DNA from 2 places in the Amycolatopsis sp. cmx-8-4 genome. Region 2 is predicted to be linked to the other one. Evidence: riboswitches for the same ligand, from Rfam matches in the RefSeq annotation. Region 2 holds a riboswitch; the other holds the start of a gene.
The links. Region 2 has a riboswitch for S-adenosylhomocysteine ahead of metH (methionine synthase). Riboswitches for the same ligand answer to the same signal wherever they lie in the genome.
Positions count from the first base shown of each region.

Region 1: it holds a riboswitch for S-adenosylhomocysteine, as region 2 does, so the genes downstream of both, ahcY (adenosylhomocysteinase) here and metH (methionine synthase) in region 2, are expected to answer to the same signal.

Region 1 is NZ_JAEBDZ010000042.1:5,282-20,115, reverse strand. It holds gene ACLJQZ_RS44370 (hypothetical protein) at 1-67, opposite strand, end outside; gene ahcY (adenosylhomocysteinase) at 194-1,654, opposite strand; S-adenosyl-L-homocysteine riboswitch at 1,821-1,899, opposite strand; gene ACLJQZ_RS44360 (GNAT family N-acetyltransferase) at 1,966-2,448, opposite strand; gene ACLJQZ_RS44355 (hypothetical protein) at 2,445-3,170, opposite strand; gene ACLJQZ_RS44350 (AurF N-oxygenase family protein) at 3,229-4,119, opposite strand; gene ACLJQZ_RS44345 (TetR/AcrR family transcriptional regulator) at 4,207-4,869, shown strand; gene ACLJQZ_RS44340 (DNA polymerase IV) at 4,866-5,891, opposite strand; gene ACLJQZ_RS44335 (DUF3040 domain-containing protein) at 5,915-6,178, opposite strand; gene ACLJQZ_RS44330 (cobalamin-independent methionine synthase II family protein) at 6,472-7,533, shown strand; gene ACLJQZ_RS44325 (LysE family translocator) at 7,573-8,205, opposite strand; gene ACLJQZ_RS44320 (MarR family winged helix-turn-helix transcriptional regulator) at 8,312-8,788, opposite strand; gene ACLJQZ_RS44315 (GTP cyclohydrolase II) at 8,866-9,477, shown strand; gene ACLJQZ_RS44310 (MarR family winged helix-turn-helix transcriptional regulator) at 9,613-10,143, opposite strand; gene ACLJQZ_RS44305 (MBL fold metallo-hydrolase) at 10,242-11,204, shown strand; gene ACLJQZ_RS44300 (FAD-dependent monooxygenase) at 11,207-12,697, shown strand; gene ACLJQZ_RS44295 (discoidin domain-containing protein) at 12,713-14,834, opposite strand, start outside.
Region 2 is NZ_JAEBDZ010000027.1:63,953-78,786, reverse strand. It holds gene ACLJQZ_RS38705 (FAD-dependent monooxygenase) at 1-265, shown strand, start outside; gene metH (methionine synthase) at 270-3,911, opposite strand; S-adenosyl-L-homocysteine riboswitch at 3,926-4,004, opposite strand; gene ACLJQZ_RS38695 (TIGR03619 family F420-dependent LLM class oxidoreductase) at 4,355-5,215, shown strand; gene ACLJQZ_RS38690 (sugar porter family MFS transporter) at 5,563-6,948, opposite strand; gene ACLJQZ_RS38685 (zinc-dependent alcohol dehydrogenase family protein) at 7,542-8,543, opposite strand; gene ACLJQZ_RS38680 (HAD family hydrolase) at 8,571-9,272, opposite strand; gene ACLJQZ_RS38675 (carboxymuconolactone decarboxylase family protein) at 9,269-10,084, opposite strand; gene ACLJQZ_RS38670 (AfsA-related hotdog domain-containing protein) at 10,137-10,967, opposite strand; gene ACLJQZ_RS38665 (hypothetical protein) at 10,998-12,413, opposite strand; gene ACLJQZ_RS38660 (cellulase family glycosylhydrolase) at 12,762-14,252, opposite strand; gene ACLJQZ_RS38655 (cellulose-binding domain-containing protein) at 14,695-14,834, shown strand, end outside.

The DNA of each region.
Region 1 (14,834 bases), on a different contig from region 2:
TCGTGTACAGCACCGGAATACCGACAATGAACCCGATGACGAGCAAAATAACACCGAGGACGATCACTTGACACACTCCTTCGCACGAGACCCGGCCCGGCTCCGTGCCGTCCGGGCGGATGCGCTCTCGAGGAGAGGATGGCCAGTTTCCGGGTCTCCCAAACTGCGGCAAATGGAGCAACTCTGAAAAAGGTCAGTATCGGTAGTGGTCGAGCTTGTACGGGCCCTCCACATCCACGCCGATGTACTCGGCCTGAGCCTTGGTCAGCTGGGTGAGCCGCACCCCGAGGGCGTCCAGGTGCAGCCGGGCGACCTTCTCGTCGAGGTGCTTCGGCAGCCGGTAGACCTCGACGGGGTACTCGCCGGGCTTGGTGAACAGCTCGATCTGGGCGATCGCCTGGTTGGTGAAGGAGTTCGACATCACGAACGAGGGGTGCCCGGTCGCGTTGCCGAGGTTCATCAGGCGGCCCTCGGAGAGCACGATGATCGCGTGGCCGTCGGCGAAGGTCCACTCGTGCACCTGCGGCTTGATCTCGTTCTTGACGACGCCGGGCAGCTTCGTCAGGCCCGCCATGTCGATCTCGTTGTCGAAGTGCCCGACGTTCGCCACGATCGCGTTGTGCTTCATCCGGCTCATCTGCGCGGCGGAGATGATGCCGAAGTTGCCGGTGGTCGTGATGAAGATGTCGGCGGTCTCGATGACGTCGTCCAGCTCGACCACGTCGAGCCCGTCCATCGCCGCCTGCAGCGCGCAGATGGGGTCGATCTCGGTGACCGAGACCCGGGCGCCCTGGCCGCGCAGCGCCTCGACCGCGCCCTTGCCGACGTCGCCGTAACCGCAGACGAGGACGCGCTTGCCGCCGATCATCACGTCGGTGGCCCGGTTGATCCCGTCCACCAGCGAGTGCCGGATGCCGTACTTGTTGTCGAACTTGGACTTCGTCACGGAGTCGTTGACGTTCATCGCGGGGAAGAGCAGCTCGCCGTCCTTGGCGAGCTTGTAGAGCCGCTTGACGCCGTTGGTCGTCTCTTCGGTGACGCCGCGGATCTCCTTGGCGATCCGGGTGAACCGGTCGCCGTCCTTGGCGAGGCTGGCGCGCAGCGTCTCCAGGACGATCCGGTACTCCTCGGGGTCCTCTTCGGACGGTTGCGGGACGGCGCCGGCCCCCTCGAACTCGACTCCCTTGTGGACGAGCATGGTGGCGTCACCGCCGTCGTCGAGGATCATGTTCGGCGCCTTGCCGCCGGCGAAGGCGAAGAGCTGGTCGGTGCACCACCAGTACTCCTCCAGCGACTCGCCCTTCCACGCGAACACGGCGGTGCCCGACGGCGCGTCGACCGTGCCCTCGGGGCCGACGACGACCGCGGCGGCGGCCTCGTCCTGCGTGGAGAAGATGTTGCAGGACACCCAGCGCACCTCGGCACCGAGGGCGACCAGGGTCTCGATCAGCACGGCGGTCTGCACGGTCATGTGCAGCGAGCCGGCGACGCGGGCGCCCTTCAGCGGCTGCGCGGCGGCGAACTCGCGGCGGATCGCCATCAGGCCGGGCATCTCGTGCTCGGCCAGCCGCAGCTGCGTCCGGCCGGCGTCGGCCAGCGCGAGGTCGGCGACGGCGAAGTCGAGTCCGTTGCGGCTCTGCAGTTTCTCGCTCATTCTTGCGTTCTCTCCGGAATCGGTGTGTTTCGACAAAAGGGCAGCACGAAGCGGGGCACGGTGAGTGCCGGGAAGTGGTGGGGCGGCGGGGCTAGCCGCGGCCGCGCGGGACCGGGTTTCCTTGCCGGACCATCACTTGCGTCAAATAGAAGATGGGCACCTCCCGTAGTGGGAGGCGCCCTTGGGTCCGTGATCCCCGGGCCGAGCGTGGCGGAAGAAGATCCGTCGCAGCGCCTCTCGGCCCGGAAACGCGCCGAAGGCCGGCGCACGCGGTTTCCGTCATCCAGGATGGCAAAGGCGCCGGGAACCTGTCAAGCGAGCGCGCAGGCCATGAGAAGGTCGTCGACGTACTCGCCATCGAGCAGGAATTCGTCCTGGAGCACGCCTTCCACGGCGAACCCGCAGCTCGCGTAGAGCCGGCGGGCGCCGGTGTTGTGACCGAGCACGCGCAGGCTCAGCTTGCGCGCCCCGCGGCGGCGGGCCTCGGCGACCGCGGCGTCGACCAGGAGCCGGCCGATGCCGAGGCGGCGCCGGTCCGGATCGACGGCGAGCCCGCCGATCACCAGCACGTGCCGGTGGGCGGCGATGCCGAACCCCTCGTCCAGCCGGACGTACCCGGCGACCACGCCGTCGTGCTCGGCGACCAGGACGTCTTCGGGCCGGGTGCCGTCGTCGAAGAACGGCGTGCCGGGCGGGGGAGCGGGCGCCGGGGAGGTCTCCGGGCTCCAGGTCCGCTCGTCGAGCTTCGCCAGGGCGTCGTCGTCGGCGGTCGTGGCCGCGCGGGTCTCGATCACCGGCCCAGCGCCGTCCACGCCTCTTCGACGATCGCGGCGAACCGCGCCGGGTCCTGCGCGTTGTGGGTGGTGGTGTTCTGCAGCTGGACGGTCAGCCCGCCGCCGGTGCGCTGGCAGTTCGTGACGACGGACTGTTCCGGGTCGACCGGCTGGCCCAGCGGGGTGGTGCCGTTGCGGACCAGGCACTGGACGGCGCCGATCCGCTTCAGCTCGTTCGTGGGCACCGCCAGGCCGAGCGCGGCCGTGTCCTCGTACTGGACGAGCAGCTCGGGCGAGTCCGCGCGGACCGCGGCCACCTGGAACATGCTCTCCAGGCCCGGGTCGCTGTAGGACCGGAACACGGCGGCCGCGCCGTGGTAGGCCGCCGAGATCCGCGAGGCGTTCTCGCCCTCGGCCTTGTCGGACCGCTCGATCTGCGACTTCCCGGCTTCGCGGCCGTCGGCGATCTTCGTGACCGCGGCCTGCGTGGTCGTGAACCCGCCGAGGGTGTCCGGCAGCTTCAGCGGCTGGGCGCTCGGCCCGCCGAGCAGGCCGGTCACCAGCCACGGCACGCCGACCACGAAGGCACCCACCACGAAGCCGATCACGGCCGTGAGGGCCGGGCGCGCGAACAGCGGACGACGCCGAGGTGCCTGAGGTGCGGCCGGCGGCATCGGCTGGTGCCACGGCTCCTGCTGGGCGGGCGGCTGCGGCTCGGGTCCGGGCGGGAACTCTGTGGTCACCCGGAGAATCCTGGCGGAACCGGGCATCCGGCGTGAAGGGAATTCCGCGGACAGGGGCTCAGATGAGATGCGCGCGCCGCCAAATGCCCTCGGAGCGGCCGCCGATCAGCCCCGCGTCGCGCAGGAACGGCACGATCTTCTCCGCCATCCACTGGCGCGTCTCGTGGAAGTGCGGGTTCGCCAGCGCCGCGGCGCGCCCCTCGCGCGGGGCGATCCCGACGCTGCGGTAGATCCGCGGGTCGACCATGCTGTCGACGACGCCGAAGGCCACCAGCGCCGTCCGCAGCCGGTGGCGCTGCAGGCCTGCTTTCGACAGTTTCGGCGTCTCCCGCAGCACTTCCTCCTTGGCGAAGCGGACGTGCCGGGCCTCCTCGACGACGTGGATCCGGTTGACCGAGCGGATCAGCGGCTGGATGCCGTCGTCGTCCATCATCGAGCGCTGCAGCCGGTCGGTGGTCTCCTCGGCGACGAGCACGCTGGCGAACATCGACGGCCCGGCCGCGGTGGCGCCGAAGATCTTCGCCGCCCGGTGCACGGCCTTCGGCACGCCGTAGCGCGGCACGCCGAGCCGCTCGGCGGTGCGGGCGAACATCACTGAATGCCGCGTCTCGTCGCCGATCTCGGTCATCGCGTACTGCGAGTGCTCGGTGCGCGCGTCGAGGTCGAAGACGTACCGGGCGAGCAGCTGCATCAGCACGATCTCGAACCACAGCCCGACGCTCATGATGCTGGCGATCTCGTGCTTGGACAGCTCGATCCGCTGCTCCGGCGTCAGCTTCGCCCACAGGTCGGTGCCGTAGAGGGAGACGCGCTCGAGCGGCATGTACGCCTTGCCCTCGGCGAGCGGCGCGGCCCAGTCGATGTCCACGTACGGGTCGTAGGAGTTCTTCGCGGAGCTCTTGAGCAGGCGAGCCGCGGTGACGTCCCGGTTCTGGGCCTCGACGCCCATAGCGGCCTCCGGAAAGTAGGGGGTACGCGATGTACTAGGTACTTCGGAAGCGTACACGGGCCGGCGGGTCCTGAGTAGGCTTTCGCCGTGACCAAGGTCGACGGGCGGGCGGCGCGCTGGGCGGGCCAGCAGGAACGGCGGCGCGCCGAGTTCGTCGACGCCGCCCTGGAGGCCATCGCCGAGCACGGCCCGGACGTCTCGACCGAGCAGATCGCCGAACGCGCCGGCGTCGCCCGCACCCGGCTGTACCGGCACTTCGACGGCGCCCCCGACCTCCAGCGCGCGATCGCGCAACGCGCGGCCGAGCTGGTCACCGCCGATCTGCAGCCGCTCTGGCACCCGTCGGGGTCACCGCGCGAGATGATCGACGCGGCCATCTCGACGCACCTGCACTGGCTGACCGAGCACGCCCAGCTGCACCGCTACCTGGTCCGCACGCTGCCGAGCCTGCCGGAGGCCGGCCGCACCGACGTCCGCGGCGCGATCGCCCGGCACCTCAGCCGCCTGTTCACCGGCTACCTGGCCGCGTTCGGCCTGGACCCGGCCCCGGCGGACACGATCGCGTTCGGCCTGGTCGGCTACGTCGAATCGGCGACGACCCGCTGGCTCGACCACCCGGGCTCGCTGAGCCTGCCGCAGCTGACCGGCCAGCTCACGGGCACGATCTGGGCGATGCTGGACCACACGCTCCGCGCGGGCGGGGTGGAACTGGACGCGGACCGCCCGCTGCCCCTGCCGGACGGGATCTAGTCCTCCCGCGGGAACTCGGCGCGCACCCCGAGCAGGCGGACCGCCCGGGTCAGCTCGAACATCCCCAGCACTTCCTGCGCCGCCCGGTCCAGCTCGACCGGGTCGGACGTCGGCTCGGGCAGCGTCACGCTGTGGGTGTGGGTCGTGAACGGCACGAACCGGACCTTCACGGCGACCCGTGCCGCCGGTCGGCCCTCCTCCAGGACGTCCTGGGCCACGCGTTTCGCGAGCGCCGACACCTCCGCCGCCATCGCCGCGGGGTCGGTGAGGTCGCGCTGGAACGTCGTCTCGCGGCTGCGGGAGCGCGCCACGTACGGCGTCGCGCTGACTTCGGCGTCGCCGATACCGCCGCCGAGCAGGCGCAGCCACGGGCCGGTCCTGGGGCCGAACCGCGCCGCCAGCACCGCGACGTCCGCGCCGGCCAGGTCCAGGACGGTTTCGATGCCCAGCTCGGCGAGCTTCCTGGTCGTCTTGCCGCCGATGCCCCACAGCGCGTCGGTCGGCCGGGAAGCCATGACCTCCCACCAGTTCTCCTGCGTCAGCCGGAAGATCCCGCCCGGCTTGCCGAAGCCGGTGGCGAGCTTGGCGCGCAGCTTGTTGTCGCCGATCCCGACCGCGCACGACAACCCGGTGTCGCGCAGGACCGCCGCGCGCAGGTCCGCGGCCAGGGCCTCCGGGTCGTCGGCCGTCGCGCCGACGAACGCCTCGTCCCAGCCCATCACCTCGACGACCACCGGGAACTCCCGCAGCGTGGTCATCACGTGCTCGGAGACCTCGAGGTAGGCCGGGGGATCGGAGGGCAGGAAGACCGCGCCGGGGCAGCGTTTCGCCGCGATCCGCAGCGGCATGCCGGAGTGGACGCCGAACTCGCGGGCCTCGTAGGACGCGGTCGCCACCACGGCGCGCTCGGCCGGGTCGCCGGAGCCGCCGACGACCACCGGCTTCCCGCGCAGCTCCGGGCGCCGGGCGATCTCGACCGCGGCGATGAACTGGTCGAGGTCGACGTGCAGGACCCACTTCACGGGCCCAGTCTGCCTCAGGGACCTCAGACGCGGTGGCGCGCCACGTGGGTCCAGACCGCGCCGGTCAGGGCGAGGATCCCGCAGAGGGTGACCCCCGGGTCGGGCAGCACCAGCCCGACGACCAGGAGCAGCACGGCGGCGACGTCGAGGGCGAGGAGCAGCGCGGTCTTGAGCGCGCGCGGTTTCCGGCGCCGGCCTTCGCGCAACGCGATGGCCAGGTCGGGGTCACTCAGCTCGAGGCTGCGCTCGATCTTCTCGAGCTCGGTTCGTTCGTGGTGACTGAGCATCGGGGTACTCCTTCGGCGCCGAACCCGCCGTTCCGGAGAGCAGATACCCAATCGTCCTCCTGGCGAACCGCCGAACGACGTCTTGTTTCGTGCTTTTGGTTGCGCCGACCGGGTGATCTCCGATCCGTGACTGCTCATGGTCACGTTAGGTTTCCTTCGAACGTGGCCGGTCACGGCCCGGACGACGAACTGGGGCGCTCGGCAAACGGGCGGTCGTGGGGGCGGGCGGTGACTGCCGCCTGCTGTCGTGCGGGCGGGGGCCGGCCGGCATCTCAAGCAGCTGGAGGCCTTTGATGACCCTGCCCACCGAACCGATCGGCAGCATTCCCCGCCCCGACTACCTCCTCGCGGGGCTGGGGGAGTTCGCCGCCGGCCGGATCGACGCCGCCGCGCTCGCCGAGCTGGAGGGCCGCGCGCTGGCCGACACGATCAGCCGGTTCGAGGAGACCGGCTCGCCCGTGCTGACCGACGGCGAACAGGGCAAGCCGAGCTTCGCGACCTACCCGCTGGCCGGCCTCACGGACCTGGCGCCGGACGGCGTCGTCATCCCGTTCGCCGACGGGCACACCCGGCAGCTGCCGCGGCTGACCGCCGGGCCGTTCCGCTACGCGACCCACGCGGACGAGTACCTGACGCGGGCCAAGGCGCTGACGGACAAGCCGATCAAGCAGGCCGTGATCGCCGCGTCCGCGGTCTCGCTCGTCTACCCGGCCGACGGCATCGAGGGCTACTCGCAGGAGCAGTTCGTCGCGGACCTGGTGAACGAGGCCGAGGCGGACATCCGCCGCAGCTTCGACGCGGGCGCGGACAGCGTCCAGATCGACTTCACCGAGGGACGGCTGTCGCTGAAGCTCGACCCGTCCGGCGGACTGCTGCGGCAGTTCATCGACCTGAACAACGCCGTCCTCGACCGGTTCACCGCCGCGGAGCGCGCCAAGATCGGCGTCCACACCTGCCCGGGTGGCGACCAGGACTCGGTGCACAGCCTCGACGTCGACTACGCGGGCCTGCTGCCGGCATTGTTCGACCTCAAGGCGGGCAACTTCTTCGTCCAGCTCGCGAGCGAGGCCGACCCGTCGCACGCGCTCGAGGTGATCAAGGGCGTCCGCAAGGCCGACCAGCGGGTGTTCGTCGGCGTGATCGACCCGATCGACCCGCGCGTCGAGACGGCCGAAGAGGTCCGCGACCGGGTTCTCGCCGCCGCGCAGTACATCCCGGCCGATCGGTTGGGCACCTGCGACGACTGCGGGTTCTCGCCGTTCGCCGACGACACGTCGACCTCGCGCGACATCGCGTTCGCGAAGATCACCGCCCGCGTCGAAGGCACGAAGCTGGCCGCCGAGAAGCTGGGCTGACCGCGGTGCCGGGGGCTGCCGTGGTGGCGGCCCCCGGCGTCACGCGGTACCGACGGCGACCCGGACCCCGAGCGTGACGAGCACGGTGCCCATCACGGCGTCCAGCCCGCGGCGCACCCGGCCGGAGGAGAAGAAGCGCCGCAGCGCGCCGACCACGACGGCCAGGGTGACGAACCACAGCACGGTGCCGGCGGTGGCGATCGCGGCCAGTTCGAGCGTCTGCAGGGTGGAGCCGTCCGCGGGCAGGAACTGGGGGAGCAGTGCCAGGAAGTAGACGGCGACCTTCGGGTTGAGCAGGTTGGTGAACAGCCCCTGCCGGAACGCCGCCCAGGCCCCCTTCGGCTGTACGGCGGGCGTCTCGCCGAGGTCGCGGTACTCCCCGCGCCGCACGGCCAGCCACGCCCGGATCCCGAGCACCACCAGATAAGCGGCGCCGACGAGCTTGACGACGGTGAAGGCCACCGCGGACGCGGTGAGCACGGCCGCGACCCCGAGCGCGATCGCCACGACCCAGGCGAACACCCCCAGCGCGATCCCGGCCCCGGCGGCGATCCCGGCCCGCCGCCCGCTGGTGAGCGAAGACCGCGTGACAACGACGAAGTCGGGCCCGGGCGACATCGCCCCGAGGATAACGACGAGCAGGAACGAAGCGGCAGTGGCACCGGGGATCATGCGCCGAGAATACGATCCCGCCGCCACCGGATTTCCGCGGTCCGGCGCCGTGTCGACCTCCTGATCACGCGTGTCGACCTTCCGATCACGCGTGTCGACCCTCTGATCACGCCTGAGCGGTGCAGGGGTCCTCGGCGCAGAGGTGTGCGCAAAGTCCTTCGACCCCGGCGGCGAGGGCGGTGAACTGCTCCGGGGTCAGGCCGTCGACGAACAGGGTCCGGACCAGGGTCGCGTGGCCCGCGGCGGCCGCGCGGAGGCGGGCGTGGCCCTCGTCCGTGAGGTAGGCGATGACGCCGCGGTCGTCCGAGGGGCACGAGCGGCGGCCGACCAGGCCGGCCTTCTCCAGCTGGGCCACCTGGTAGCTCAGGCCGCTCTTCGACGTCAGCGCGGCGCCGGCCAGTTCGGTCATGCGCAGCTCGCCGTCCGCGGCGGACAGGCGGGCGAGGACCTCGTACTGCGGGTGCGAGAGCCCGGCGTCGTCACGCAGCTGCTGCTCGACCTTGCGGGTCAGCAACGTGCCCGCCATCAGGAACCCCTGCCACGTCTTCAGCTCGCGCTCGGTCAGCCACCGGGGATCGCCCATGCGTCCATGGTATCAAGATTGTTCGAATTTGAACTTCGTGTAGGGTCGATCTTGTGGGCGACTCCAGGGGAAACAGCATGACGGCTGAGGTGCGGACGCGGGTGCGGATCCCGCTCCGGCTCGACGGCGATGTCACGGTGGACGCCGAGGCCGTCACGTTCCGCGGCCTGGCCGACGACGGCGAGCACCTGGCGTTCGTCCTGGGCACGCCGGGCGAGGTCCCGCTGGTGCGGCCGCATTCGGAGTGCCTCACCGGCGACGTCTTCGGGTCGGCGCGCTGCGACTGCGGGCCGCAGCTGGCCGAGGCCGTCGCGCGGATCGCCGAGGCCGGCGGGTACCTGCTGTACCTGCGCCAGGAGGGCCGGGGGATCGGGCTGTACAACAAGCTCGACGCGTACGCGCTGCAGGACGGCGGCCTGGACACCTACGCCGCGAACGCCGCGCTGGGCCTGCCCGAGGACGCCCGCGACTACACCGTCGCCGCTCAGATGCTGGGCGCGCTGGGCGTGGACCGGGTGGACCTGCTGTCGAACAACCCGGACAAGGTCGCCCAGCTGCGCGCGGCCGGCATCGCGGTGCGCGACCAGGTCGCGACCGGCGTGTACGCGACGGAGAACAACGTCCGGTACCTGCGGGCGAAAGCCGAGCAGACCGGCCACACGCTCAGTCTCCCCGGCATCGCCAGCTGACCCGGCGTACCCGGAGGGTCGGGTCACGTACCTGGAGGGTCGGCCGGCGTACCCAGGCGGTCGGCTCGCGTGCCTGGAGGGTCGGCTCGCGTGATTGGACCGTCGACACGCGTGTCTGGGGGGACGACACGGTGGTCAGGTCAGGCGGGGGGCGTTGGCCGCGGCGGGGCCGGTGGTGAGCTTCTCCAGGAGTCCGATGAGGACGGTGCGTTCCTCGGGGTTCAGCGAGGCGGCCCAGGCCTGCTCGCGTTCGTTGTGGGCCTGGTAGGCGTCGGTGACGGCCGCGTGGCCCTTCGCCGTGATCGCCAGGCTGACCGCGCGGCGGTCGTGCGGGACCTGGGTGCGGGTCACCAGGCCGTCCCGCTCCAGGGTCTTGACCAGCGCCGACACCGCCGCGCGGCTCATCCCGGCCAGCCGGGCGACGTGGCGTGACTCCAAGGGGCCGGCCAGCCAGAGCACGAACAGCACCCGGAACCCCGCCCAGCTGAAGCCGCGGGGGCGGTGGACCGTCGACTCCCAGTCGTAGACCAGCGCGCCCGTCAGGCGGTGCAGGGTCAGGCCGAGGCGCATCGCGACCGGGTCCGTCGAGGGCAGCTCGGCCTGCGTCCTGCCGATCGCGTAGTCGACGAACGAGAGGTAGTCGAGGTCGGCGGGCTGGTCGGTCATGCGGGTCAGGTTAGGCGACGAGGGGTTCCGCGCGGGCGTCCGCCGGGTTAGCCTGGCCGCGGCCGATGGTCAAACCTTTGATCACAGGAGCGCTCGTCGTGACGAAGAAAGCCTTTGCCTCCTCGGCGGACCTGGCCGAGAAAGCGCAGACCCTGGAGGTCCTCGCGGACGGCGTCTACGCGCTGACCGCGGAGGGCGACCCGAACATCGGCGCGATCGAAGGCGAGGACTTCCTCGTCTGCTTCGAGGCGCTGGCGACGCCCGTCGCGGCGCGCGAATGGCTCGCGAAACTGCGGGAGCACACCGACAAACCCGTGCGGTACCTCGTGTTGAGCCACTACCACGCCGTCCGCGTGCTCGGCGCGTCCGCGTTCGACGCCGAGGTGATCGTCGCGCACGAGAACACCCGCGCCCTGGTCGCCGAGCGCGGCAAGGAGGACTGGGCGAGCGAGTTCGGCCGGATGCCGCGGCTGGCGAAGAACGCGGAATCGGTGCCCGGGCTGACCTGGCCGACCCTCACCTTCTCCGACCGCCTCACCATCGACCTCGGCGGCGACCGCGGCGACCTCGTGCTCCAGTACTGCGGCCGCGGCCACACCGAGGGCGACCTCGTGGCCTGGCTGCCGCGCCGGAAGATCCTCTACGCCGGCGACCTGGTCGAGGCCGAAGCCGCGCTGTACACCGGGGACGCGTTCCACCGCGACTGGTCGACGTCCACTTTGGACCGCGTCGCCGCTTTCGGGGCCGAGACGCTGATCGGCGGCCGTGGCGGGGTGAGCCGCGGTGCCGAAGCCGTCGACGCCGCGATCGCGCAGACCCGGCACTTCCTGACGACGATGCTGCGCGAGGTCGGCGCGGTCCGCGACGCCGGCGGCACGCTCAAGCAGGCCTTCGAGCGCACCCACGCGGCGCTGGCAGACCAGTACGGCCAGTGGCCGATCTTCGAGCACTGCCTGCCCTTCGACGTCTCCCGGCTGTGGGACGAGCTGGGCGGGATCGAGCGGCCGGTGGTGTGGACCGCCGAACGCGACCGCGAAGTCTGGGACCAGCTGCAGGACTGACGATGACCGTCGCCGTCCTCGGCAGCGGCCCGGTCGGGCAGACGGCCGCGCTGCTGCTCGCGCGCTGGGGCGTGCCGGTCGTGCTCCTCGACGAGCACCCGGTGCGCGATCCCGTCGGGTCCAAGGCGATCTGCCAGCAACGGGACACCCTCGACGTCTGGGCGTCGCTCGGCGCCGGCTGTCTCGCCGAGGAAGGCCTGACCTGGACGACCGCACGGACCTTCCACCGCGAGACCGAACTGTTCGCGCTGAAGCTGCCGGACGGCGGGTCCGCGTTGCCGCCGTTCGTGAACCTCTCGCAGGCCCGCGTCGAGGAGGTCCTGGACGGGCTGATCGCGGAACAGCCGCTGATCGACGTCCGCCGCGGCCACCGCGTCACCGGCTTGACCCAGCCGGGTTGCGTGGTCGTGGAATGTGAGACGGCGGATGGGCCGCGCACGATCGAGGCCGACTACGCGATCGCGTGCACCGGCGCCCGCGGCGACGCGGTGCGGCGAGCACTCGGGCAGCGCCTCGAAGGAGTGTCCTTCCGGGACCTGTTCCTGATCTGCGACATCCGGGCCGACCTGCCCGGCTGGGCGGCGGAACGGCGGTTCTACTTCGACCCGCCGTGGAACCCGGGCCGCCAGGTGCTGATCCACCCGTGCCCCGGCTCGCGGTTCCGCATCGACTGGCAGGTCCCCGCCGACTACGACCTCACCGCCGAGGAAACCGGTGGCGCCCTGGACCAGCGGATCCGGGCGATCCTGGGCGACCGGCCGTACGAAGTGGTGTGGCGGTCGGTCTACCGGTTCCACACGCGGCTGGTCGAGCGGATGCGCGCCGGGCGCGTCCTGCTGGCGGGGGACTGCGCGCACCTGGTCGCGCCGTTCGGCGCCCGCGGGCTCAACTCGGGGGTCGCGGACGCGGAGAACGCCGCGTGGAAGCTGGCCTGGGTCCTGCGCGGCCACGCGGGGGCGGAGCTGCTGGAGAGCTACCACACCGAGCGGCACGCGGCCGCCGTCGAGAACGCCGAGGTGACGACGGCGACTATGGACTTCCTGGTGCCCCAGGACGAAGCCCGGCGCGAACACCGCGCCCGGGTCCTGGCCGGGGGTGTCCACGCCGAGGTCGACTCGGGACGGCTCGCCGAACCGTTCTGGTACGCGGACTCGCCGTTGACGACGCCGGACCCGCGCCGCGCGTTCGCCGGGCGCCCGCCGCGCGGCACGCTGCCGCCACCCGGGCCCGGGGTGTTGCTGCCGGACATCGAGGTCCCCGCCGGCCGGGTCAGAGACCTGGCGCGGCAAGGGTTCCTGCTGCTGACGACGCCGGGCGTCGACCCCGCGGGACTGCGGTCGGTGGAGATCCCGGTGGGCGGTGCGCTGGGTGCGCGCCCGGGCGAGGCCTGGCTGGTCCGCCCGGACGCCTACGTCGCCGCGGTATTGCCCGACCCGACCGCGCCGGAGGTCGCCATTGCCCTCCGGCGCGGCTCAGGCGGCACTTTCACGTGAAAGTGCCGGACCGGATCACGGGTAGTTGTTCAGCGGGCTCACCTGGTTGGCCTGGTTCGCCGCCGCGCCCGTGTCGTTGATGACGTGGCTGATCGTGCCCACGCCGCCGAGCGAGACCGAGACCAGGTTGTGGAACCGGACCCCGCTGTTGTTCGGCACTTCGAACGAATGACTGGCCACAATGGACGGGTTGGTCTGGAAGAAGCAGTAGCTGCCGACCCCCCAGGCCTCGTGGCTGGTCACCGAGTCGGCCACCTTGTACGCCGCCCAGCCCTGCCGGCCGCCACCGCTGGACCAGGACGCCTGGTCCGGCGGGTCGTACGGCATCTCGTTCTGGAAGAAGTACGTCCGCCCGCCGTTGCCGTTCCAGAGCACCTCGTACTGCTGGTAGTGCTCGACGAACAAGCCGTACATCGTCACGTTCGCGCCGTTGACGACCAGGCCGTTCGCCGCGGTGTTGACGTTCCAGCCGACGCCGTTCGAGTGATCACCGCGCCACAGCCACATGTGGTCGCCGATGACGTTGTTCGAGTTGATCACCAGCGTCTGCGTCGCCCGGCCGACGGCGGCGCCGCCGATCCGGAAGAACACGTCGTGCAGCGACGTCGGGTCGGCCGCGTGGTTCGCGGCCGAGCCCGGCTGCCCGATCTGCATCAGCACCGGCGAGTTCACCGCGCCGGCGTCGATCAGCAGGCCGCCGATCTTCACACCGTCCACATCGGACACCGTGATGGCCGCGGTGCCGTTGGTGGGCTGCAGCGTCGCCAGGCCGAGGCCGAGCACCACGGTGTCCGGGCGCGTGACGTTCAGCGCCTGGTCGAGGTGGTACACGCCCGGTGTGACGAGCAGGTTCTTGCCCGCCGCCAGCGCCGCGTTGATCGTCGCGGCCGAGTCGGACGGCTTGGCCACGTAGAACTCGCTCAGCGAGATCGACGAGCCGGCCGGCGCGCCGTGGCCCCAGCTGGTGCCGACGGAGTTCTGCCGCAACGCGGGCACGAACACGTTGTAGCTGCCCGAGCCGTCGACGTAGAGGAACGGCTTCTCGCGGCTCACCGGCGTCTGGTTGACGACGGTCTCCGGCGGGTTCGGGAACGACGCCGCCGGCGTGCCGGTCGAGCCGACGAACACCATGTTCCACACGCCGCCCGCCCAGCTGCCGAGCTCGCTGTTGCGGGTCAGGAACTGCTGCTGCGACCCGGAAACGGCCTGCCCGTCGATCTTGCTGTCGGCGATCAGGCCGCCACTGGCCCAGCCGTCACCGCCGTTCCACAGCTGGATCTGGCTGCCCTTCAGGTGCATCCGGCGGTACGGCGCGGCCTGCGCGACCGCCCACCGCTCGACCTGCCCGGTCGGCAGCGTCACCGACAGGTTCTCCGCGGAGCGCCAGAAGTTCTGCGTCGCGTTGCCCTTGTTGGCCGGGTTGTCACCCTGCTGCAGCCAGTCCGCCTCGACGCGGACGTGCCCGTTGAGGTTGACGTCGTCGGGGGAGAGGCCCAGCCCGGCGACCTGCTCGTAGAACCCGAGGTTGACGTCGGCGTTGTAGCTGCCCGGCTTGAACAGCACGGCGTAGCGCTGGTCGCCGAACTGGTTGGTGTGCTGCTGGTTCGCGATCTGCGTCAGCCGGTCCTGGATCGTCGACGCCGGGGTCGACGGGTCGAACACCGACACGTTCGACCCGAGGTCCGGGTTGCGCGGGTCGGTCGGCGGGATCGTGGTGCCGCCGCCGGTGCCGTGGGCCGCGACCTCCCATAGTGAATAGCCGTACCCGGTGGCCCGCTGGGTGCCGTTGATCCGCAGGTAGCGGGCCGTGCCGGTGACGGGCACGGTCTGCGTGCCGCCGGTGCCGGTGGTCGTCGAGTAGGCGTCGGTCCAGCTCGTGCCGTTGCTCGAGAGCTGGACGGTGAACGCCTTGGCGTACGCGGCTTCCCACGTCAGCACCACGTCACAGAGCTGCTGCGACGAGCCCAGGTCGACCTGGAGCCACTGCGGGTCGCTGAACGCGCTGGACCAGCGGGTGCCCGTGTTCCCGTCGACCGCGTTCGACGCGGGGGTGCCGCCGTTTTCGGTGGACGACGCGGTCGCGGCGTGGCCCTGGGCGAGGTTCGTGGTCCCGCACGCGGCGGCCTGCGCCGGTGTG
Region 2 (14,834 bases):
GATCGTCGGCGCGTACGTGCTGGCGGGCGAGCTGCTCGCGGCCGGCGGCGACCACCGCACCGCCTTCGCCCGCTACGAGGAGCAGTTCCGGGGCTACGCCAAGATCTCGCAGCGCGGCAGCGCGGGCCCGTTCCTCGCGCCGCCGTCCCCGCTGCGGATCAGGATGCGGGACTGGACGTTCAAGTCCCGCTTCCTGCTCCGCATGATGCTCAAGGCCACCGACAAGTTCGCCACCGACATCGAGCTGAAGGACTACTCGAGCTGACCGGCTACGCCTTGGGCTCGTAGGCCAGGTTCGGCCGCAGCCACTGCTCGACCTCGGCGACCTCGACGCCCTTGCGGCGCGCGTAGTCCTCGATCTGGTCGCGGTTGAGCCGTCCGATGGTGAAGTACTTCGAGTCCGGGTGGGCGAAGATCAGCCCGGACACGCTCGCCGCCGGCGTCATCGCGAACGACTCGGTCAGGGCCATGCCCAGCTCGTCGGCCTCCAGGAGCTCGAACAGCTCGCGCTTCTGGCTGTGGTCGGGGCTCGCCGGGTAGCCGAGCGCCGGGCGGATGCCGCGGAAGCGCTCCGCGTGCAGGTCCTCCAGCTTCGGGTCGGCGTCCGGCTCGAACCAGCCGCGCCGCGCCTTGAGGTGGATGTACTCGGCGAAGGCCTCGGCGAGCCGGTCGGCCAGCGCCTTGACCATGATCGCGCGGTAGTCGTCCTGCTCGGCCTCGTACTTGGCCGCGAGCTTTTCGGCCCCGTGGATGGCGACCGCGAAGCCGCCGAGGTGGTCGCCCTCCGGGGCGATGTAGTCGGCCAGCGAGCGGTTCGCGCGGCCCTCCGGCTTCGACGTCTGCTGCCGCAGCATCGGGAACCCGATGTGCGAGAACTCGCCGTCGAGCAGGATGTCGTCGCCCTCGGTGTGCGCCGGCCAGTACGCGTACGCGCCCTTCGCGGTGAAGCCGCCCTCGGCGATGATCTGGTCGAGCAGCGTGTTCGCGTCGTCGAACAGCTCACGCGCGACCGGCTGGTCCAGGATCGCCGGGTACTTGCCCTTGAGCTCCCAGGCCAGGAACAGGAACTGCCAGTCGACCATCTCGCGCAGCTCGGTGATGCTCGGCTCCACGACCCGGACGCCGGTGAACTCCGGGGTCGGCAGGTCGGCGAACGACACCGTCTCCGGGTTCGCGCGCGCCTGCTCGAGGCTGAGCATCGGCCGGCGCTGCTTGTTGGCGTGCTGCTCGCGCAGCACCTCCTGGTCGGCCCGGTTCTTCTCGGCCAGCACGATCGAGCGGTCCGGGTCGAGCAGGTCGGACACCACGCCGACCACGCGCGACGCGTCGAGCACGTGCACCGTCGCGTTGTCGTAGACCGGGGCGATGCGGACCGCGGTGTGCTGGCGGGACGTCGTCGCGCCGCCGATGAGCAGCGGCATCTTCAGGCCCCGGCGCTGCATCTCGGTGGCGACGTTGACCATCTCGTCGAGCGACGGCGTGATCAGCCCGGACAGCCCGACCGCGTCGGCGCCCTCGGTGACCGCGATGTCGAGGATCTTCGCCGCCGGCACCATCACGCCGAGGTCGATCACCTCGTAGTTGTTGCAGCCGAGCACCACGCCGACGATGTTCTTGCCGATGTCGTGGACGTCGCCCTTGACCGTGGCGAGCACGACCTTGCCCTGGCCGTTCGACACGGCCGCCTTGCCCGCCAGCCGGGCCGCTTCCTTCTCGGCCTCCATGAACGGCTCGAGGTAGGCGACCGAGCGCTTCATCACGCGCGCGCTCTTGACCACCTGCGGCAGGAACATCTTGCCCGCGCCGAACAGGTCGCCGACGATCTTCATGCCGTCCATCAGCGGGCCTTCGATCACCTCGAGGGGCCGGGCCTTGAGCCGGCGCGCCTCTTCGGTGTCGTCCTCGATGTAGTCGACGATGCCGTGCACGAGCGCGTGCGACAGCCGCTCCTCGACCGTGCCTTCGCGCCAGGACAGGTCGACGACGCGCTTGGTGCCGCTGCCCTTGACGTTCTCGGCGAAGCTCACCAGCCGGTCGGTGGCGTCCTCGCGGCGGTCGAACAGCACGTCCTCGACCAGTTCGAGCAGGTCAGGCGGGATGTCCTGGTAGACCGCGAGCTGGCCGGCGTTGACGATGCCCATGTCGAGGCCGACCTGGACGGCGTGGAACAGGAACGCCGAGTGCATCGCCTCGCGGACGATGTCGTTACCGCGGAAGGAGAACGACAGGTTCGAGATGCCGCCGCTGATGTGGACGCCGGGGCAGCGCTCCTTGATCCGGGGCAGCGCGTCGATGAACGCCTTGGCGTAGCCGTTGTGCTCGCTGATGCCGGTGGCCACGGCCAGCACGTTCGGGTCGAAGATGATGTCCTCGCCCGCGAACCCGGCCTTCTGCGTCAGCAGGTCGTACGCGCGGCCGCAGATCGAGACCTTGCGGTCGGCGGTGTCGGCCTGGCCCTGCTCGTCGAAGGCCATCACGACGACGCCGGCGCCGTAGTTGCGGATGATCCGGGCCTGGGCGAGGAACGGCTCCTCGCCCTCCTTCAGGCTGATCGAGTTGACGACACCCTTGCCCTGGATGCAGCGCAGGCCGGCTTCGAGCACGGTCCACTTCGAGCTGTCCACCATCACCGGGATGCGGGCGACCTCGGGCTCGGTGGCGATGAGGTTGAGGAACGTCGTCATCGCCTCCTCGCTGTCGAGCAGGTCGGCGTCCATGTTGACGTCCAGCAGGTTCGCCCCGCCGCGGACCTGCTCCAGCGCGACGTCGACGGCGGCCTGGTGGTCGTCGGACTCGATGAGCCGGCGGAACCGCTTGGAGCCGGTGACGTTGGTGCGCTCGCCGATCATCACGAACCCGGTGTCGGCGTTGATGCCGAACGGCTCGAGGCCGCTGAACCGGGTGAACGCGGGCGGCGCGGGGACCTCGCGCGGGGTGACGCCCTTCGCGGCGGCGGCGATCTTCTCGATGTGCGCCGGGCTGGTGCCGCAGCAGCCGCCGACCAGGTTGACCAGGCCGTCGCGGGCGAAGCCGCCGATCAGCCCGGCGGTCTCGTCCGGCGTCTGGTCGTACCCGCCGAACGCGTTCGGGAGCCCGGCGTTCGGGTGGCAGGCGACGTAGGTGTCGGCGATCCGCGACAGTTCCTCGACGTGCGGGCGCATCTCCTCGGCGCCCAGCGAGCAGTTGACGCCCACGACCAGCGGCTTCGCGTGCTCGATCGAGCTCCAGAACGCCTCGACGGTCTGCCCCGAGAGCGTCCGCCCGCTCAGGTCGACGATGGTGACCGAGATCCACAGCGGCAGCTCCGGCGCGACGTCGCGCGCGGCGGCGATGGCGGCCTTGCAGTTGAGCGTGTCGAAGATGGTCTCGATCATCAGCAGGTCGACGCCGCCCTCGACGAGACCGGCGATCTGCTCCGCGTAAGCGGCCTTGACCTGCTCGAACGAGACGGCGCGGTACGCCGGGTCGTCGACCTTCGGCGACAGGCTGAGGGTGACGTTGAGCGGGCCGATCGACCCGGCGACGAACTTGCCGCCGAACTCGTCGGCGGCCTGGCGGGCCAGCTGCGCGCCGCGGACGTTCATCTCGTGGACGTGGGCCTGCAGGCCGTAGTCCGCCTGGCCGATGCTGGTGGCGGTGAAGGTGTTCGTCGTGGTGATGTCCGCGCCGGCCGCGAGGTACTGGCGGTGCACGTCGAGGATGACGTCCGGCCGGGTGATGTTGAGCAGGTCGGGGTCACCGGTGACGTCGTGGGTGTGGTCGCCGAAGCGGTCACCCGTGTAGTCGGCCGGGGTGAGCCCGGCGCCCTGCAGCATCGTGCCCCAAGCGCCGTCGAGAACCGCCACCCGCTGGCTGAGCAGCTCGCGCAGCCGCGCGGTGGCCTCGGACTCGTGCGGGGTGATCGGGTTCACCGGCAGCCTCCCTCAATCGGGAGGCGCCCTTGGGTGGTTGGTCCCGGCCGAGCGTGGCGGGCCCCCTGGCCCGTTGCAGCGCCTCTCGGCCTTCGAACCAGGGTACTGGAACCCCGGCCCGGCACACCATCCCGCCCCACGGGGCCGTCCACTGGCTGGGACGCCACCCACGCGCGTCCACAATGGATCGTCGGCTCCACTTTGCCACCACCCCGTTCCGTCCGGCCGTTCCCGGGCTCACCCACTATGACCCGGCAAACGTCGGCGCTCTGCTCCCTGCCTGCTTACCCGAGCGGCATCCATCAACACTCGATCGACGCTCGATCCGGTCACGCACAGCACGCACAGGTATACCGAAAGCGAGATCCGCCACCCGCACCGGTCCCGCGATGCGGGACGACGGCCGCTTGAAAACTGAAACACGTTCTAATACAGTCCGTCGCGTGGACTACGGAATCGTGCTGTTCACCAGCGACCGAGGCATCACCCCGGCGGCCGCGGCACAGGCCGCGGAAGCCGCGGGGTTCGCCACCTTCTACGTGCCCGAGCACACGCACATCCCGGTGAAACGCGAGTCACCGCACCCGCGCACCGGGGACGCGTCCCTGCCCGACGACCGGTACAGCCGCACGCTCGACCCGTGGGTGGCGCTGGCGACGGCCGCGGCGGTCACCGAGCGGATCCGCCTCTCGACGGCGGTGGCCCTGCCGGTCGAGAGCGACCCGATCACGCTCGCCAAGACGATCGCCAGCCTCGACCACCTCTCCGGCGGGCGCGTCACGCTCGGCACCGGGTTCGGCTGGAACGTCGACGAGCTGACCGACCACGGCGTGCCCGGCAACCGCCGCCGCACGGCCCTGCGCGAGTACCTCGAGGCGATGAGTGCACTGTGGACGGAGGAAGAAGCCGCCTACGACGGGGAGTTCGTGTCGTTCGGTCCTAGCTGGGCGTGGCCGAAACCGGTCCAGGCGCACATCCCGGTCCTGCTCGGCGCGGGCCCGACGGAGAAGACGTTCCGCTGGATCGCCCGCCACGCGGACGGCTGGATCACGACACCGGCGGACACCGACCTCGACGGCCACGTCGCGCTGCTGAAGGAGATCTGGCGCGACGAGGGCCGTTCCGGGGCGCCGTCGATCCACGCGCTGGGCGAGCGCCCGGACCCGCCGCGGCTGGCGCACCTGGACTCGCTCGGCGTCACCGAGGTGATCTTCGGACTCCCGGACCGCTCCCCCGACGAGGTCTCGGCCTGGATCGGCCGGCTGGCGGGAAAACTCGGCCTGGCCACGGCCCCTGTCGCCTGACCACCAACCCGGCCACCCCGGTCACCGTGTTGGCCACCCCGGTCACCGTGTTGGCCACCCCGGTCACCGTGTTGGCCACCCCGGTCACCGTGTTGGCCACCCCGGTCACCGTGTTGGCCACCCCGGTCACCGTGTTGGCCACTCCGGTCACCGTGTTGGCCACTCCGGTCAGCTTCGGCCGCCGACGGAAACCGCCGAGGCTTGCGTGGCTGCCGGGTTTTGTGGGGCGCGGGCTGGCGGTGCAGGTAGCCGAACGCTGGCTGGAACCCGACTGCGGCGCGAGGACTCGGGAACGGAAACGGCGGGGGTGCGGTCTTCCCGCACCCCCGCCGTTCGGACTTCCGGAATCAGCTCTTGACGGCCACGCCCTGACGCGCTCGCAGATCCAGCTCGATCTGCTCCAGCGAACGGCCCTTCGTCTCCGGGACGATCCACTTGGTGAGCACGAACAGCACCACGTTGATCCCGGCGAACAGGAACATCGAACCGCCAATGCCGAGCGAGCCCACGGCGGAGATGAGCGGGAACACCGCGCTCACGATGCCCGTCGCCGCCCAGAGGATGACGCTGCTGACGCCCATGCCCGCCGCCCGGTACTTGAGCGGGAACACCTCGGCCATCATCACCCAGACGACCGCGCCCCAGCCGAGCTCGTAGCCGACCAGGTACAGCACCATCATCACCAGCATCAGGATGCCGCGGGTGCCGGTGTCGTGGACGTTCAGCACCACGAGCCCGGCCGCCACCAGCGTGATCACCATGATCACGTTGCCGATGAGCAGCAGCGGCTTGCGACCCCAGCGGTCCACCACGAACACGACCCACGCGGTGAACAGGAACTTCGTCACGCCCAGCAGCACGCCGGACAGCAGCGCGGCCTGCGTGGCGAACCCGAGGCCGATCAGCATCGTCGGGAAGTACGCGTTGATCGCGTTGACCCCGCTGAACTGCTGCCCGATCGCGAGCAGCGCGGCGACGATCATCATCGGCCGCACGAAACCGGAGAACAGGTCGCGGAACCGCGGCTTGCCCTCGGTGTCCATCTGGATGACGTCGCGGATGGTCGCGATCTCCTCGTCGAGGTTCACGGTGTTGCCGTGCGCACTCGCCAGCACCCGCCGCGCCTCTTCCTCCTGGCCGTTCTTGACCAGCCAGCGCGGCGTCTCCGGCAGGAACGCGAGCCCGACGAGCAGGATCGCCGCGGGCACGATCGCACCGGCGAACATCCAGCGCCAGGCCGAGATCGGGCCGAGGAAGTAGCTGGTCAGGAACGCGATCAGGATGCCGAGCACGATGAAGATCTGGTTCAGCGCGCCCATCGCGCCGCGCAGCCGCGCCGGTGCCAGCTCGGAGAGGTAGGTCGGGACGGTCGAGGACGACAGCCCGATCCCTAGCCCGATGACCAGCCGCGAAATCACCAGGAACGCGAACGTCGGCGAGAAGGTCGCCGCCAGCGTGCCCACGATGACGATCGCCGCGGCGACCATGATGGTGCGCCGCCGGCCGAGTGCTTCGTTGATGCGGCTGGAGAACAGCGCGCCCACGATGGCACCGACCGAGAGACTGGCGGTGATCACGCCCTTGTCCCAGGCGGTCAGCGACCACGCTTTCCCGATGAACGGGAGCACCCCGGAGATCACCCCGAGGTCGTATCCGAACAGGATTCCGCCGAGTGCGCCGAAGAAGTACAAAGTTGTTCGGCTGATATGCCGTGGCGGGGCCGTCTGCGTCATTGCCGGGTCGCCTCTTTCATAGGTCCAGTCCAGCCAGCGGCCACCACACTCACACGCCGGAAAAAACCGGGCAAGACAGTCCTTGATAACGATTCAGAAACGTGATCGCCATTCACATATGTGACAGGGTAAGGCGCACGTCATTGCTCCGTACGCCGACTCTTCATTCACAACCTCGAATGGGTACGCAGTGGACACGGATCAGCCCGGAAGACGGTGCAAAGATCCACAATGGACAAAATGCGGGGCGCGATTCGTGAAAGCGCTCCCGGAACCGGCGGGCGGCAACCGGACGTATTCGGCGTTATACGCCGAGCGGGGGAAGAGGAGGTCCGGACGCAGCAGGAGGGGGTTCAACCCACCCCCAGGTGGTTGAACCCCCTCCGCGCCCCCAGACCGGACCGCCGTGCCGAGCAGCCGCAGCCTGCTCGGACGATGTCCGATGTCTGTCGAGTACCACTTTCCTCGGTACCGGCATCCGCCGCCATTCCTGCCCGGAGGGCAGTTTTTCGGCCCCGCGCACCCCGCTTGAGCTGCGGAAATCGTAGATCGAGGTGCAGAACTACCCAGCCGGGGCGGCAAAAATTACCCGGTCACGCGCTTTCCAGCACGACCTTGCCGACGTGGGCGCCGGACTCCAGGTGCTTGAAGGCGGCCGCGACGTCGTCGAAGGCGAACCGGCGGTCGATGACGGGCCGCAGGCCGGTGCGTTCGATCGCGCGGTTCATGGTCTGGAACGACTCGCGGGAGGCGTTGGTGAGCCCGCGCAGGGTCAGCTGCTTGACCAGCACGAGCACCGGGTCGGCCGCACCTTCGTGGGTGAGGACGCCGGCGACGCTGACGTGCCCGCCGACGCGCGCGGCGAGCATCGACTGGCCGATCGTGCCGCCCCCGCCGACGTCGACGACGTGGTCGACGCCGCCGCCGGCCAGCTCCGCCGCGGCGAGACCCCACTCCGGGGTGGTCGTGTAGTTGAGGGTGTCGGCCGCGCCGAGCTCACGCAGCCGCGCCAGCTTCTCGTCGGAACTCGACGTCGCGATGACGCGGGCGCCGGCGAGCGCGGCGAACTGCAGGGTGAACGTCGACAGGCCGCCGCTGCCCAGGGTGAGCACCGTCTGGCCGGGGAACACCCCGCCCTCCTCGACGACCGCGCGCCACGCCGTCACGCCGGCGCTGGGCAGCGTCGCGGCCTCGGCGTAGTCCAGGTGCGCGGGAATGGCCACCAGCGCGTCCTCCGGGAAGACGGCGTACTCGGCCAGCGTCCCGTCGAGCGAGCCGAACAGGTCGTCCGCGGTCTTCTCCGGGGTGCCGGGGCCCGCGAGCCAGTTCGGGAAGTACGTCGCGGCCACCCGGTCGCCCGCCGACCACGCGCGCACGCCGTCGCCGACTCCGACGACCTCGCCCGCGCCGTCGGACAGCGCGACGACGTCCGGCTTGACCGGCTTCGGGTAGAAGCCCTTGAGGATCATCAGGTCGCGGGCGTTGACCGCCCAGCCGTGCAGCCGGACCAGGACCTGGCCGGGGCCGGGTTCGGGGGCGTCACGCTCGCCGAGGACGAGTCCGGCGCCGGGACGCGGCAGGGAAAAGTACTTCACAGCGGCTCCAAGGAGGTGGGAAACCCATCAACAGGGCCAGTGTGTCGAAGTCGCCAGCTCTTCGTCGACCATCGCGAGAAGATCCGGGGTCAGTTCGGCGAGTGTCGCCGGGAAGTGCCGGACGCCGAGCCCGGCCATGAACTCCCGCTGCCGCGCGTGCGCCGGGCTCGACGGGAAGCCGAGGAAGCCGGCGCCGTGCTCGCGGGCGTCGGCGGCCACCCGGCTCACGTCGTCGACGAACACGATCTCGTCGAACGCGACGTCGAAGACCGTGCGGGCGATGTGCTCGACACCCGGCCGGTGCTCGTTGATGCTCACGTACGGCACTTCGGCGTCGAGCAGCGCGGTGAAGTCGCCGAGGTACCGGTCGAACGTGTGCTCCCGGGTGCGCCCGCCATAACAGACCAGCCGCACGGGCAGGCCGCTCAACGCCGTCAGGCAGTCCTGGACGCCCTCGGCCACCCGGATCGGATGCTCCCGCAGGTACTCCTGCCGCGCGGCCCAGAGCTGCTTCAGCGTCTCCTCGGCCGGTTGGTCCAGGGCACAGAGCCGGGTGACCTTCTCGGCGACGACGAGGTCGCGCAGCCCGATCACATCCCGCTCGGCTTCGGCGTCGTACACCCCGCCGTGGTCGGTGACGAACCGGGCGATCATGTCCAGGTAGGTGTCGTCGATGAGCACGCCGTCGCAGTCGAGGGCGACCACGCGGAGCTTGCGCAGGGCGCTCACCGCTGCGCGAACACTTCCCGCGCGGCCGCGATCGCGTTGAGCGCGGCCGGGAAGCCGCAGTAGAACGCCAGGTGCAGAATCGTCTCGACGATCTCCTTCTCGGTGCCGCCGACGTTGAGCGTGGCGTGCAGGTGCACCTTCAGCTGCGGGGTCGCGGTGCCGAGCGCCACGCACGCGGCGATCGTGACGATCTCGCGCAGCCGCAGGGTCAGGTGCGGCCGGGTGTAGATCTCGCCGAAGGTGAACTCGACGATGTACCGGGCCAGGTCGGGCGCGATGTCTTGGAGCGCCTGGGCGACCTTCTCCCCCGCGTCGCCGTCGACGGCCTTCATCGCGGCCAGGCCGCGCTCGTAGCGGTCCTCGATGCCGGCCCACGGCACGTCGGCCGCCTCACCCGTCGGCGGTTCTTCGGCCGGCAGAGCGGCGAACACGGTCTTCAGCTCCCCCAGCGCGTTCAGCGTCGCCGGGAACCCTGCGAACGAGCTGATCTGGATGGCCGTCTCGACCAGCTGACGGCGGGTGCAGCCGACGTTCAGAGCGGCCTTGGCGTGGAACTGCAGCTGCGAACCCGCGTAGCCCAGCGCGATGAGCGCGGCGACCGTCGCCAGCTGCCGGTCCGGGAGCGGGAGGCCGGGCCGGTGGTAGACGTCGCCGTAGATGAACCCGACGCACTGTTCGCCGAACTCCGCCTCGCCGATGCTCTCGAACAGGTCCAGCACGGCCGGGCGGTCCACCCCGCCGAGCTGCTGGATCAGTTCCAATCCCTGGGCGAAGGACGCGGCAGCGCGGTCCTGCTCCGGCACGTCGGACATCGTCGTGAGGTTCCTTCCGCAGTGGTGTTTTCGTCGGGCGGTGGTGCCTTGCTCAGCCCAGGTAGGCCCGGGTGGCCTGGTCGGCCTTGCGGCGTTCCAGGGTGTCGATGCGTTCCAGCCGGATCATCGCGTAGTCGATGCCGGCGGTGGCGACGGTGCGCCCGTGCTGGCGCACCGTCGCGGTGGCCCGGAACTTCAGGTGGTGCGCCCGCTCGAGGTCGGACTCCTCGATGCGCGACTCGACCGTGGCCGGGAGCGGGAACAGGAAGTCCTCGAAGGACATGTCGATCCGCTTCCACACCCCCGCGTAACCGGCCGAGGTCAAGGCGGGGCGGACCGCGGTCTCGAACTGCGCGATGCAGATCTGGCGCATCGCCTCGATGATCACGATGCCCTGCACGTGTTCGCCGGTGTGGTGGTCGAGGACGAGCTCGTTGTCCCGGTGGACGCGCAGGTCGGCCCGGCAGAGCGTGACCTCCGGGCTGTGCACGCCGGCGAGGAGGACGTTCTCCGCGCGGTGCTTGTGGACGATCGCCGGGGCCACCGGCAGCGGCCGGAACGCGTCCGGGTCCGCCAGGAAGACGGTGGCGCCGCTCTTCTCGGCGGCGGCTTCCAGCAGGTCGCAGTCCGTCCCGTCGATGCCCTGGCCGGGGTGGACGACCCAGCTGCAGCCGGCCACGTCCGGGCCGTCGGACGTCATCAGGGCCAGCAGCCCCGACACCGTGAACACCTGGTCACCGCGGGCGAACCGGGCGAAGCGGTCGGCGACCACCACGACCTGCCGGCGTGTCCGGCCGTGCAACGCCCAGTCGGGGGCGGCGTCGGCCGGTTCGGCAGGACTGTCGTGGGGTGCCCGGCACGCAGAACCATCAGGTCCTGCCATCGGCACCTCCATCCGGGATCGGGTCGAGCGTCACTCCCGCGTGGACGCCTGCGCGTCCACAAGGGCCTCCGCGAGGTTCCTGGCCGTCGGGACCGAGCGCCAGCGCGGACCGGACAGCTCGGCGGCGAGGACCTTGAGCATGGCACGCACCATGTCCGGCTGTCTGCTCACATCCGCGATCAAGAGCGGTTCCACTTGCGCGGCGGCGCCCTCGAGATCGTCGAGCAGCAGGTGCGCGCGGCCCATGTCGATCCGGATCATCGGGTCCATCGCTTCCCAGCGGTTCTCGAGCGACAGCCTCTCGTAGGCCTCGCGCGCGGTCCCGAACTCGCGCAACGCCGCCGAAGCCTGCCCGACCGAGAGCAGCGACGTGCCGGCCATGTAGTGCCGGCGGTCCTTCGTGATGTTGAAGAACTGGTCCTCGCCGCCGGCCCCGAGCTCCGGGTCCTCGATGCTGGTCCAGCGCGCGATCGCGTCCAGCACCTGCGGCTCGGCCCGCACGGACGACCACCCGCGCGCCTCGGCGAGGATCAGCGGCGCGTCGGTGAGCCGGCCGCCGACCTGGTAGTTGAGCCCGTCGGCGGCGAGCTTCGCGGACTCCACGCCGTTGCCGGCCCAGAACGCCACCCGCGCCTGCGACGTGCGGACCCAGCGCCGGGCGAGGAAGTCGTCGGCGTACTGCGTGTAGAGCCAGGCGGCGGAGTTCAGCTCGCGCGAAAGCCGGTACCGCCCGAGGTCCCCCGCGATCCACGCCATCATCGCGGCGCACTTCGCCCCGACCATGAGCAGGTCCTGGGTCTGCTTCGGCCGCTGCCGGCCCTTCAGGAGCGCGGCCGTGCGTTCCTCGACGACGGCGAGCTGGCCCAGCACCGAGTCGGGGGCGGTCCGCGTGTACGCGCTGCCCAGGAAGTTGAGGTCCGACCACAGGTCGTCGAGCTGGACCTCGTCCACGTTGGTCGTGGTGAGCAGGATGGCGTCGTCGAGCGAGGTCACCCCGACCTCGATGGCCGCGCCGGGGTCGACGTGGACGATCGAGCGGATCGGGTAGGTCAGCGCGGGCGCCGCGGCCTTGGCGGCGACCGGGACGACGGCCACGGGCGCGACCGGCGCAACCTGCTCCACCGGCTCCACGTCGGCGTGGTACTCGGCGAGGTCCTTCGGCGGGAGCTGCTCGAGGTCACGCAGCCCGAGCAGGGACTTCCAGCTCGTGCCGTAGACCTGGGCCAGCACCCGCAGCGCCGCGAACGTGGGCCGGACGCCGCGGTCGGGCCACTGCTCGTACTCCCAGATACGGGTCCCGCGCATACCCGCGCGGGGGTCACCCGTAAGGGTGTTGTACTGGTGCGCCGCCACGTCGAGCGACAACTCGGACGCCAGCCGCCACGCCGTGCGGGGCGGGACCCGGCATTCGACGATCAGGTTCTCCGCCACGCGCGCCGGGATCACCTCGTCAGGAAACCCCAGGGCGGCCAAGCGATCGCGCAGCTGTGCACGGTAGGGCTTACTCCCTGGCTTGACCTGTCGACTCATCGTTCATCCAACGATTTCCGGAGTACTGGTGCACCGGTCGACAGTACCGCAGCGTGACCGTTACGGCCCACGATGTGACAAAGGTGCGGCTCACGTCCGGAAATCGCCGTCAGGGGCGGAACGAGGCCGGAAAAGGGTGGTGCCGGCCGACCTGGGGGTCATCGGCCGGCACCACGGGGCGGGCGAACCCGCCTCCGCCATTATGCATGTGCGGACGCCCGCGCGCAGCGCCGGACGAACTTCTCACACTTCGGTGGACGCGGGTCAGCCCGCGGCGAGGAAGTGCTGCCGGACGCCGGCGCCGAACGCCGTCGGCGTGCCGTCGTAGGCCGAGATCAGCGCGGGCCCGGTCGAGCAGTTCCAGGTGTTCCAGGTCCAGCCGAGGTAGGACGCCTGGTGGCGGTCGAGCCAGTCCATCAGGCCGGTGACGTACCCGCTCCCGCAGTCGTTCTCGCCGATCTCGCCGGCGACCAGGGGCGCGGCCGCCGCGACCGGCGCGAGCTGGGCGTCCCAGCAGGAGGACGAGCTGCAGGTGTTGAAGTTGTACGAGTGCCACGACGCGACCAGGTTGCCCGCCGGGTCGCTCGGCTTGTACTGCAGCCACTGCGTGAGGTCGTTGGAGTAGGCCAGGCCGCCGAGCATGAGCACGTTGGTGGCGCCGGTCGCGCGGACGGCGTTCACCAGCGTCTGCATGCCCGCCACCGCGTAGCCGATGCCGGTGCACGCGGACCCGCCGTCGCGCCAGCACGTCCAGGCCGCCGCCGAGCCGGCGACCGCGCGGTCGAGGTAGGGCTCGTTGAACAGGTCCAGGATCGTGGCGTCGTCACCCTTGAACGCGGTCGCGACCGACGTCCACAGGTCCACCGCGTGCGCGGCGTCGGTCATCGGCTTCTGGCACGTCGAGTTGACGTCGGTGCACGCCGAGGAGTTTCCGGTGTAGACGCCCTGGGTCCAGTGGAGATCGAGGATCGCGACGAGACCGTTCCGGTGCAGCAGGTCCACATAGGACTTGAGCGCGGCGCGGTAGGTCGCGCCGGCGTAGGCGGGCTCGACGTTCGGCAGGCCGAGCCAGCAGTCCTCGTTGAACGGCACGCGCACGACGTTCGCGTGCCAGCTCTTGATGGCGGCCACGGAGGCGGCGTCCATCGGGCCGTCGAAGATGCCGTTGCCCTGCACGCAGGCGAACTCGCCGCCGGAGCGGTTCACGCCGCGCAGGGTGACCGACGCGCCCGCGGAGTCGGCCAGCCGGTTGCCGGCGACGTGCAGCGCGGGTGCGCCCCCGGCCGGCGGCGGGGTGGTGGTGACGGTCGTCGGCGGCGGGGTGGTCGTCGGGGGTGGCGTGCCGCCGCAGGGCGCGCCGTTGACGCTGATCGACGCCGGCGCGGTGTTGGTACCGCTGTAGCCGAAGTTGGCCCCGGCGGTGATCGACGAGCCGGGGGCGACGGTGCCGTTCCAGCCCGCCGGGGTGACGGTGACCGTCTTGCCCGTCTGGGCCCAGGTGGCGTTCCAGCCCTGCTGGAGCTGCTGGTTCCCGGCGTAGGCGTAGCTGATCTGCCAGCCGGACAGCGGCGCCGTCCCGAGGTTCTTCAGGGTGAGGTTGGCGGTGAAGCCGCTCCCCCAGTCGTTGACCGTGTAGCCGACTTCGCAGGCCGTCGCCGCCGAAGCGGGCGAAGGCGTGCCGAGGGTGAAGGCCGTCGTCGCGCCGACGACGGCGAGCGCGCTGAGGGCGCCGAGCAGTGCTGGTCCGGAACGCATCGATCACTCCTTTGTGCACGACCTGGATATGAGAGCGCTCCCAGCACCGGTGGACGCTACCGCGCGGCCCGGCGGCTGTAAACCTCGTGGCGAACGCCCGCGAACAACCCGGAATCCACTCCAACGGCGGCATCCGCCCGCTCCTGCCGGTGGCGCAGCGCGACCGGGACATTTCTTTGCCGCCAACGGGTTCGGCCGTTCAGGAGTGTTCAGTGGCCGATCCCGGGGAAACGGCCCCGGAAAGCCGTCCACCGGATCGAGCCGCGTCCGGGTCGCGCTTTACAACGACGATACGGCGGGGTTACCTTCTCGTCGGCTGGAAGCGCTCCCATGCCAGGTCACGATCACCAGACCGTGACCACGAAACACCAGGGGCGCCGTGGCTTCCGCTACGGCGCCCCTGCTCGTGTCCGGTGTCCCGGTTACCGGGAAAGGAAGCCCGATGAAGAGGTTCGCCGGTGCCCTGGCCGGGCTCTGCCTCGCCGCGGCGGGCACCACCGCGGTCCTCGCCGCGGGTCCGGCCGCCGCCGCCCCCGCCTGCGGCGTCGACTACCGCGTCGACCAGTGGGCGACCGGGTTCAC